Regions from separate parts of the Cellulomonas sp. P4_A2 genome, predicted to be linked through region 2. Evidence: riboswitches for the same ligand, from Rfam matches in the RefSeq annotation. Region 2 holds a riboswitch; each other region holds the start of a gene.

Region 1 (3,261 bases), on a different contig from region 2:
ATCGCCGCGACCGAGCGGACCTCGCGGAACGCCTCCTCCGGGTGGGAGTGGATCGCGTGCGCGACGTCGAGGAGGTCCCCCTGGCCGGCGCTCGCCGCGTCCCGCACGAGGGCGCGCGACGTCTCGTCGGCCCCGTCGAACGGGGAGGTCAGCGGGACGAACGACCCGCGTCGGCGCTCGGTGAGCGCGCGCAGCTCGTCGAGGAACGCGGTGGAGGGGGTACTCATCCGGCGGTCGGCTCCTCGGCGGGCAGGCCCGCGTCCTTCCAGGCACCGAAGCCGCCGTCGACGTGGACGACGTTGGTGAAGCCCTTGGCGCGCAGCTCCGCGGCCACCGGGCCGGACCCGCGCACCGAGCCGCAGACGACCACGATCGGCGTGTCCAGCGAGACGACGGGTGCGTGGTGCGTGGCCGCGGCGAGGTCGAACTCGTCGTCGATCGCGTACCGGTCGCCGACCGTGGCGCCGGGGATCGCGCCCGTGCGCGACCGGCCCGTCTCGCTGCGGACGTCGAGCAGGAACGCGCCCTCGGCGACGCGCTCGGCGGCCTCCTGCGGGGTGACCGCGGGCGCGAGCGCCGCGGCGTCCTCGAGGCTGAGGTGCTCGGCGGGGGCGCCCGGGCGGGCGGTGGTCTCGGTCATCGTGCTCTCCTTCGTCGTCGTGCCTGTGCTCATCGGAGCCGGAAACCCTGCGCCTCGAGCGCCGAGCGGAGCTGGTCGCGACCGTTGAGCGCCGCGGGGCCGGAGAGCCGGGCGAGCAGCCGGTCCGTCCAGGAGTGCGACAGCCCCTCGAGGGCGTAGAACTCGCCGATCCGCTCCTCGTAGCCGGCGACCGCGTCGGCGTGGTCCGCGTCGTCGTACACCTCGTGGTGCAGCACGGCCGACTGGGGCAGGCGCGGCTTCACGCGCGTGTTCTCGGACAGGTCGGGCCGCCCGACGACGAGCCCGAACGCGGCGAACACGTGGCGCGGCAGGTGGAGCAGTTCGGCCACCTCGGCCGGCCGGTTGCGCAGCGCGCCGATGTACACCGTCCCCAGCCCCAGCGACTCCGCGGCGAGCACCGCGTTCTGCGCGGCCAGCGCCGCGTCGACGAACCCGACGACGGCCGTCTCGAGGTAGTCCGCGCCCTCGGTCGGCGCGTCGTGGGCCGCGGCGATGGCGTGGGCGCGGCCGAGGTCGACGAGCCAGACGAGCAGCAGCGGCGCCTGCGTGATGTGCGCCTGGTTGCCCGCGAGCGCGGACAGGGCCGACCGGCGCTGGTCGTCGCGCACGGCCACGACGCTCCACAGCTGCAGGTTCGAGCTGGTCGCGGCGGACTGCGCGGCGGCGACTACGGCCGCGAGCTCGGCGTCCGAGACGTCGTCGGGCAGGTACCGCCGCACGGAGCGGTGCGCGAGCTGCAGCTCGATGACGTCGGAGGTGGCGACGTCGTCGGGTGCGACACCGCCGTAGCGGGCGTCGAGCGTGGACGGGAGGAGGGCGACGGACATGGTTCCCCTGGTGAGCGCGCTGTCGGAGTTCGCGGGGAGGGTGAGCCGCCCGGATGCCGAAGTCAACGAACCGTCGGCGACGTCTCACATCTCGGTCCTCGGGCAGTGCGTCCAGTCCGTGAGACGCAGCGGCGGATCGTTGACGACCCCGCGCCTCGTCCTTACCTTCGCGGCCGGTATCGAGTCCCGACGCAAAGCCCTGGTTGGTCGGGCAGCAACCCTTCACGTGACGGGGTGCTCCAGGTGACTACCCGGCACGGCGTTCCCGCCGTGCAAGCACAGACGACGGAACGAGGACCCCCGATGCGCGCCTTCCCCCGGGCCCCGCGATGAACCGCTACGTGCTCGCCCGCCTCGGGCAGGCGCTCCTCGTGCTCTGGGCCGCCTACACGGTGTCGTTCGTCGTGCTCTACGCGCTGCCGGGCGACCCGGTCTCGCTCATGTACGGCGGCGAGTCGTCGGACGTCACGCCCGAGCAGCTCGACGCGCTGCGCGCCCAGTACGGCCTCGACCAGCCGCTGCCGGTGCAGTACCTGACACAGCTTGGGGGCGTCCTGCGCGGGGACCTCGGCACGTCGGTGGTCCTGCACCGGCCGGTGACCGGCCTGATCGCCGAGGCGATCCCGCCGACCGCGGCCATCGCGGCGGCCGCGTTCGTGCTCGCTCTCCTGGTCGGCGGCGGGCTGGCCATCGTCGCGACCCTGGTGCGCAGCCGCGGCCTGTCCAACGCGCTGCTCGGCCTGCCCCCGCTCGGGGTCGCGATCCCGTCGTTCTGGTTCGGTCTGATGCTCGTCCAGTGGTTCTCGTTCCAGAACCCGATCTTCCCAGCGGTGGGCAACAAGGGGTTCTCCTCGATCGTCCTGCCGGCGGTGACGCTCGCGGTGCCCACGGCGGCGCTGATCGCGCAGATGCTCTCGCGCAGCCTCCAGCACAGCCTGCGCCAGCCGTACGTCGACACGGCCCGTGCCAAGGGCGCCGGCTCGGTGCGCGTCCACTTCCGGCACGCGTTGCGCAACGCCTCGCTCCCCGCGCTCACGGTGACCGGACTGGTCATCGGCGAGCTCCTGGCCGGGGCGGTCGTCACCGAGACCGTGTTCTCCCGTGCCGGGATCGGCCGGCTCACCGCGACGTCCGTCAGCGCGCAGGACATCCCCGTCGTGATGGGCGTCGTCCTGTTCGCCGCCGCCGTGTTCGTGCTGGTCAACCTCGCGGTCGACCTGCTCTACCCCCTGCTCGACCCGCGGATCGTGCGGCACTCGCGTCCACCGAAGGCCGCGGCCCCGGTCGCCGCGGCCGCGGTCCGTGAGCCCGCGACGGCGGGGGTGTGACATGACGGACCTTCTCGACGACCTCGCCACCACCGCCGCCGACCTCCCGGCCGACGCGCCGCTGGATCAGCCCGACGAGCAGACGCGCGGGCGGTTCGCCTGGGTCGGCGACCTGCTGCGCAGGCCCGGGCTCCTCCTCGCTCTCGTCTGGATCGGGTTCGTGCTCGTGGCGGCGTTCGTGCCGCAGGTGCTCGCGCCCGGCGACCCGCTCACCGGAGTGCCGGCCGACAAGCTGCAGGCCCCCTCGTCGGCGCACTGGTTCGGCACCGACCAGCTGGGTCGCGACCTGTACACGCGGGTGGTGCACGGCACGCAGCTGACGCTCGAGGCGGCGCTCGTGGCCGTCGGCGTCGGCCTGCTGGTCGGGGCCGTGGTCGGTCTGGTCGCCGGCTTCGTCGGTGGCGTGTTCGACGACGTCGTCATGCGCGTCGTCGACGTGCTGCTG
Region 2 (3,261 bases):
GGCGGTGCGGACCGTCGGCAGACCGGACTCGTCGCGCGTATCCGGACGGCTGAGCCGCTCCGCCGAACCGAGCTCCGGCTCGGCCCGGAGCCGGAACGCACCGCCGGCCACCGCGGTCCCGTCCTCCAGGATCAGGATCAGGTCACCGTCGGGCGCCGCGAACTGCTCGGCGGGGTACCGCTCGAGCTCCGCGCGCAGGTCGTCGACCCCGAAGAACTCGCTGTACCGCGTGAGGTACTCGACCGCGAGCTCGTCGAGCATCGGCTGCACGGCCGGGTCGCTCAGCGCGTACGAGCGCACGACGCGGAGGTCGGTGGTCGTCATGCCGACGCCGCGAATCGGGCGACGGTGCTCGGCACGGTGCTCGGCAGGCCGAGGGTGTCGCGGAACGTGCGGCCGGGGTACGACGAACGGAAGGCGTCCGACGCGCGCAGCACCGGCAGGACGCCGTCGACGAGCGCGACCAGGTCGGTCTGCACGGATGCCGGGCGGATGGTGAACCCGTCGGCGGCCTCGGCGTCGAGCCAGTCGGTGACCAGCTCGGCGAACCCCGTGGAGGTCCCGACGAACGCGAGCGAGCCGGTGTCCCAGCTGACGCCCTCCAGGTCGGAGAGCATGTCGAGGCGGGCCTGCGCGCTGGCCCGGTCCGGCCCGACGATGAGGTAGACGTCGACCAGGACGCGCACGTCGCGCGGGTCACGACCGGCGGCGACGACCGCGCCCAGGACCCGGGCCCGGGTGCGCGCGGCCTCGTCGCGGTCGGTGGCGCGGATGCGCACGACGTCCGCGACGCGTCCGGCCAGCTCGATCTCGTCGGGGGTCGTCGCACGGACGACGACCGGCGGTCGGCCCTGCGGCGGACGCGTGCTGCCCTTCGGGACGCCGGCGGCGAAGTTCACGCCGTCGTGCGTCGTGAAACGCGGGCGTGCCGAGGTCGTCGGCACCCAGCTGTCCCAGCGCCGGGCGACTGTGGCGGCCGCCTCGGCCGCGCCGGCGAGGGCCGCGACGTCCGGGGAGGACGACCGCGGGCCGGCCGTCGGCACCTCGTCGAGACGCGTGGTCCAGCCGACCTGCCACCCGGCGCGACCGGCGCTGGCCTGGTCGATCGTCGCGATGGCCGTCGAGATGTGCGCCGGTTCGAGGTGCGAGGTGCCGACCGAGGCGACGAGGCCGATGCCGTCGGTGCGCGCCGCGAGGCGGGAGGCGACGATGGCCGCGTCGAGGCGGGTCGTGCTGCCGCCGGGGTGCAGGGCGAAGTCGTCGTCGAACACGACGAAGTCGAGCGCACCGCGCTGGGCGACGGCGACGAGCTCCTCGAGGCGGCCGGCGTCGAAGAGACGCTGACCCTGGGAGCCGTGGGTGCGCCAGGCGGCGGCGCGGGCGCCGGTGTCGGACAGGTCGACACCGAGGTGGGCATGGGAGGACACAGGGGTATCCGTTCAGGTGGTGCGAGAGGTGGGGCGCGCACGTCAGAGGTGCGGCGAGGCTCGCCCCGTTCAGCGGGGCGTGCGAGGTGGAGCGGGGCGCTGAAGGTTCAGCGACAACAGGAACGCGTGAGCATGGCGTGGCCGCAGCTCGGGGAGCGGGGTGCTCCGAACGCGTTCATGGTCGTTCCTCTCGTCCCGGCACTGCCGGGGTTCGCGTCGTTGCCGTGTGGAGGCGTAGTGCCCACCACGACCAGGTCCTCATCCGGGGCACCCCACCGCGCGGAGGGTTGCCTTCCAGCTAGCCGGAGCTTCGCGCTGGAAATCTTGACCTTATTGGTAGGGAATTTAGATCGGGGGCCCGACGACGTCAAACCGCTGGTCACATCGTGAGATCAGACGCGGGCGTCGTACGCCTCACGGGCGATCGCGACCGCGTCCATGTTCGCCTCGGCCCACACCTTCACGGCGTGCACCACGGAGGTCAGCGAGACGCCCAGCGGAGTGAGCTCGTAGTCGACCCGGACCGGCACGGACGCGGTCACGGTCCGCGTGATCATGCCGTCGCGCTCCATGGCGCGCAGCGTCTGGGTGAGCATCTTCTGGCTCACGCCGTTGAGGCGCCGCCGCAGCTCCGAGTGCCGCTGCGGGCCGACCTCCAGCGCGGTCATGACCAGACAGACCCACTTGTCCGACAGCTCGTCGAGGAGCTCACGGGTCGGACAGTCGGCGTCGAACGAGTCGTACGCCGCGAGGGGGAGCGTCTCGAGCACGATGTCCTCCGAGCAGGGAACCAGACAGACCCTTTAGGCACCAGAAGGTGCCTACTTCCCAAAAGATACCACTGTGCTCAGGATGGGTCGCGTCCCGAACCGATCTCCCCCCGGAGGCCCTCATGTCGACCGTCACCCTCACCGTTCCCGGCCCCACCGCCGACTTCGCGATCCTCGACCTGCCCGTCCTGGAGCCCGGTCCGGGCGAGGTCCGGGTCCACGTCGAGGCCGCACCCGTCCACCCGGTCGACGTGGTCGTCGCGCGCGGCCACGTCCCGCTGCCGCCGGCCGACCGCTACGTGCTCGGCTGGGCGCTCGCCGGCGTGGTCGACGCGGTCGGCCCGGACGTCACGGGCCTCGCCCCCGGCGACCCGGTGCTGGCCCTGTCCGACTGGTTCGACACCTTCGTCGGCGCCCAGGCGTCGTCCGTCGTGCTGCCGCGCGGGTCGGTCGCGTCGCGTCCCGCGTCACTGAGCGCGGTGGACGCGTCGACGCTGGCGCTCAACGCTCTGACCGCCGCACAGGCACTGGACCTGCTCGGCCTGCCGGCGGGCGCGACGCTGGCCGTCACCGGCGCCGCCGGTGGTGTCGGCGGGTTCGCCGTCGAGCTCGCCCGGCACCGCGGGCTCGAGGTCCTGGCCGTCGCGCGCGAGGCCGACCGCGCCTTCGTCGAGCGCACCGGCGCCCGGCTCGTGCTGCGGGGCACCGACCTCGGCACGCTGGGCGCCGACGGGGTGCTGGACACCGCCGAGCTCGGCGCACCGGCTCTCGTCGCAGCCCGGGACGGCGGCGTGCTCGTGGCCGTCACCGCGCCCGCGACGCCCACGCCCGAGCGCGGCATCCGCGTCAAGACCGTCCACGTGGTCAGCGGCTCCGCGGGACTCGCGGACGTGGCGGCGCTGGCCGTCGAGGGCGTCCTGACGCCGCGCGTCGCGGACACCTACCCGTTCGAGAAGGCGGGCGACGCCTACGCCGCGGTCGAGGCCGGCGGGCTGCGCGGGGTGGTCGTCCTGGTGCCGTGAGCTCTCGACGAGCGCGTCCGGCCCCGCGCGCCTAACCTCCGG
Region 3 (3,261 bases), on a different contig from region 2:
AGGGCCTCCTTGAACTCCCGCACGGGGCGGTCGCTCGCGTAGCGGAACGTGGTCTCGGGGCCGATCTCGGGGACCAGGTAGTGGTAGTTGGTGTCGAACCACTTGGTCATCTCGAGCGGCAGGTCGTCGCCGCGACCGCGCGCCACGGTCGAGTAGCCGGCCAGGTCGAGCGTGCCGTCGGCGGCCACCAGGTCGGCGAAGCGTGCGGGCACGGCGCCCACGACGGCCGTCGCGTCGAGCACGTGGTCGTAGAACGAGAACGCGCTCGGGATCGCGGGCACGTCGGTCGCCAGGCCGAGCTCAGCCAGACGCGTCCGGGTCCGGCGGCGCAGGTCGGCGGCGACGGCCTCGACCTCGTCGGCGGACGACTTGCCCGCCCAGAAGGACTCGATGGCCTTCTTCAGCTCACGGCGCGGGCCGATCCGGGGGTAGCCGAGCACGGAGCCGGCGGGGAACTGTGCCGGAAACTGGATCTTGGTCATGGTATTTCAGTCCCTCGAGGGTCGGCGGTTGCCGTGACCTGCGGCCCGCTGGCCAGGTCGGGAGCTGTCCGAGCTCCGCCGTCGAGGTGTGCACCCTCGAGCAGGTCAAGTACGGCATGGTGCTGGTTGAACGTGTAGAGGTGGACGCCGGGAGCCCCGCCGTCCAGGACGCCGTTGACCAGGTCGACGCTCGCGCGGATGCCCCGGCGGTGGCGGTCGAGCTCGTCGTCGGCGGAGCCGAGCAGGTCGAACAGTCTCTCAGGCACCGGGACCCCGGTGAGCTCCTGCACGCGGTGCAGGCGGGCGGGATCGGTGGTCGGGATGATGCCCGGGATGATCGGGATGGTGACCCCGGCGTCGCGCGCGTCGGCGACGATCCCGAGGTAGTCGTCGGCGTCGAAGAACACCTGCGTGATGGCGAAGTCGGCACCCGCCTCCTGCTTGGCCAGCAGCGAGGCGACGTCCTGGGCGCGGGTGCCGCCGGTGGCGTGGTTGCCGCGCGGGAAGGCCGCGACCGCGACCGACAGCGGTCGGACGCGCGCGCGCACCGCCTGCGACGGGCTGTCCGCGCAGCGCTGCGCCTCGATCTGGCGCAGCAGCTCCACCAGCTCGCCGGCGGTCTGCAGGCCGTCCGGGTGGGCCACCCAGTCCTGCTGGTCGACGGGCGGGTCGCCGCGCAGCGCCAGGAAAGAGCGGACGCCCTCGTCGAGGAACTCCTCGACGATCGTCGTGATCTCCTCGCGGGAGGTGCCGACGCAGGTCAGGTGGGCGATCGGGTTGAGCGTCGTCTCCCGCAGCAGCCGGCGGACCAGCTGCCGGGTGGTGACGCGCGTCTTGCCCGAGGCGCCGTAGGTGACCGAGACGAAGTCCGGGTGCACCGACTCGAGCGCCTGGATGGTCGCCCACAGGCGCGGCGCGGCGTCGGGGTTGCGCGGCGGGAAGAGCTCGAAGGAGATGGTCGGCCGGTCGTTGGCGGCGTGGGGGCGCGCGGCCGGGGCGACGTGCAGCCCGGGCGTGCGAGGTTCCAGCGTCGCGGCGCTCACGGGCACGCCTGCGGGGTGGGGCAACGGTCGTTCGGGGACATCTGGGTTCACTCCATCGTCCCTGGCGGAAGCACCCACACCCTCGCAAGAGGGGGGTTGCTGCGGCGTCGTCGAGCCAGGTCTCTCGGCCGCTCTGGATGGTAGGCGCGATCGTAGACCGCCGACCACATGGTGGGCAACCACGCTCGATGGGTGAGACGAGACTGTCCCGGGGAGCGATCAGACCCCACGGCGTCCGCCGAGGGTGTTGTCGTCACGCCCGCGGCGCTGTTGCGGGACGTCGAACCACGAGGTGGGCGAGCCGGCCGGGACGAGCCGCAGCCCGTCCTGCACCGCGGCGAGGATGTCCACGTCCGGTGCCGGGGTTCCCGTCAACGCATCGGCCGCGGCGCGCACGTCGTCGTGCCGCCCGTCGGGTTCGAAGACGTCTGCCATTCTCGGCACGATAGTCGGCTGGTTCTCACCTGCCGAGATGGGTTCGGGAGCGTCACCCGGCAGGAGTATCGATCTCACCCGGCGCCACAGCACGCCCAGGACCCCGTCGTCCAGTGCTTCACCCGGGCGTACCAGTGCGTTCTGCCTGGTCAGGCGTCCATCTCTAGGGGCGCGGGGGGTCCGGAGCCTCGGCTAGGCACCCTGGGCGCTCGGACACGTGGCCAGGTGGTCGTCCACCACCCCGCAGGCCTGCATGGCGGCGTACGCGGTGGTGGGTCCGACGAACCGGAAACCGAGCGACTTGAGCTCCTTGGCGAGGGCCTTGGACTCAGGGGTGATGGCCGGGACGTCCGTCCACGTGGCGGGACGCGTCCAGCCGGAGCGGTCGGGGGCGTGCGACCACAGGACCGCGTCGAGGGAGCCGCCGTCCGTGTGCAGCGCGCGCAGCGCCCGGCCGTTCGCGATGGTGGCCTCGATCTTGGCGAGGTTGCGCACGATCGACGCGTCGGCCATCAGCCGCGCGACGTCGTCGTCGCCGAACTCGGCCACGACCTCCGGGTCGAAGTCCGCGAACGCCGCCCGGAACGCGGGCCGCTTGCGCAGGACCGTGATCCAGGCGAGCCCGGACTGGAAGCCCTCGAGCGCGAACCGCTCGAAGAGCGCGTTCTCGCCGTGGACCGGCTTGCCCCACTCCTCGTCGTGGTACTTCTCGTAGAGCGGGTTGCCGTCGCCGAAGCAGCGGCCGATGTTCGAGTCCGGCCGAGGCTCGGGAAGTGGGTCGGGGAGCGTCATGCCCCGAGTCTGTCTCCTCCGTCCGACACCGGACCGGCCGGATGCGGAGCCGCTCGGTCGAGCGAGGGCTGGGGTCGGCTCGACGCGACGACGATCAGCCGCTCGATGCCGTCGAGGATCAGCTGCGTGCCGAAGTCGAGGGTGTCCTCGTCGAGCGGGTCCCAGACGAAGCCGCCGGCGTCGACGGCGCGCAGCAGCGCGGGGTGCGAGGCGGGCGTCGCGAGGATGCCGATGAGCGTGCCCAGGTCGGGTGCGTCGCCCTCCGTGGGGCCGACCGCCGCGGTGCGTGCCTGCGCCGACAGCTGCTCGCTCACCCGCAGCTGGTCGAGCGCATGCGTGGAGAGCACGCCGATGGCGCCGACCTTCTGCGACTCGGTCAGCGGGGTGTCCTCGAGCGCCGCGAGCATGCCCTCCATCCAGGAGAGCCGCCCCGGGCCGATGGCGTGCAGGACCGTGGTCGTGCGGGCCAGCCACGGGTGCGCGCGCAGGATCGGCTGCTGGATCGCGAG

The links. A riboswitch is a leader RNA that binds a small molecule or an ion and turns the genes downstream of it on or off. The one in region 2 is predicted to bind S-adenosylmethionine.
Region 1: it holds a riboswitch for S-adenosylmethionine, as region 2 does, so the genes downstream of both, AC1DUE_RS18800 (ABC transporter permease) here and AC1DUE_RS18575 (LLM class flavin-dependent oxidoreductase) in region 2, are expected to answer to the same signal.
Region 3: it holds a riboswitch for S-adenosylmethionine, as region 2 does, so the genes downstream of both, AC1DUE_RS02355 (methylenetetrahydrofolate reductase) here and AC1DUE_RS18575 (LLM class flavin-dependent oxidoreductase) in region 2, are expected to answer to the same signal.

What each region holds. Positions count from the first base shown of each region.
Region 1 covers NZ_JBFUHG010000025.1:34,868-38,128, reverse strand. Annotated here, with positions in the region: gene AC1DUE_RS18815 (M20 family metallopeptidase) at 1-227, opposite strand, end outside; gene AC1DUE_RS18810 (rhodanese-like domain-containing protein) at 224-640, opposite strand; gene AC1DUE_RS18805 (NADPH-dependent oxidoreductase) at 670-1,488, opposite strand; SAM riboswitch class IV at 1,664-1,773, shown strand; gene AC1DUE_RS18800 (ABC transporter permease) at 1,818-2,816, shown strand; gene AC1DUE_RS18795 (ABC transporter permease) at 2,818-3,261, shown strand, end outside.
Region 2 covers NZ_JBFUHG010000024.1:27,476-30,736, reverse strand. Annotated here, with positions in the region: gene AC1DUE_RS18580 (GNAT family N-acetyltransferase) at 1-324, opposite strand, end outside; gene AC1DUE_RS18575 (LLM class flavin-dependent oxidoreductase) at 321-1,427, opposite strand; SAM riboswitch class IV at 1,638-1,757, opposite strand; gene AC1DUE_RS18570 (winged helix-turn-helix transcriptional regulator) at 1,820-2,197, opposite strand; gene AC1DUE_RS18565 (NADP-dependent oxidoreductase) at 2,320-3,219, shown strand.
Region 3 covers NZ_JBFUHG010000001.1:454,176-457,436, forward strand. Annotated here, with positions in the region: gene metE (5-methyltetrahydropteroyltriglutamate--homocysteine S-methyltransferase) at 1-482, opposite strand, end outside; gene AC1DUE_RS02355 (methylenetetrahydrofolate reductase) at 479-1,531, opposite strand; SAM riboswitch class I at 1,575-1,669, opposite strand; gene AC1DUE_RS02360 (hypothetical protein) at 1,745-1,960, opposite strand; gene AC1DUE_RS02365 (DNA-3-methyladenine glycosylase I) at 2,153-2,752, opposite strand; gene AC1DUE_RS02370 (TetR/AcrR family transcriptional regulator) at 2,749-3,261, opposite strand, start outside.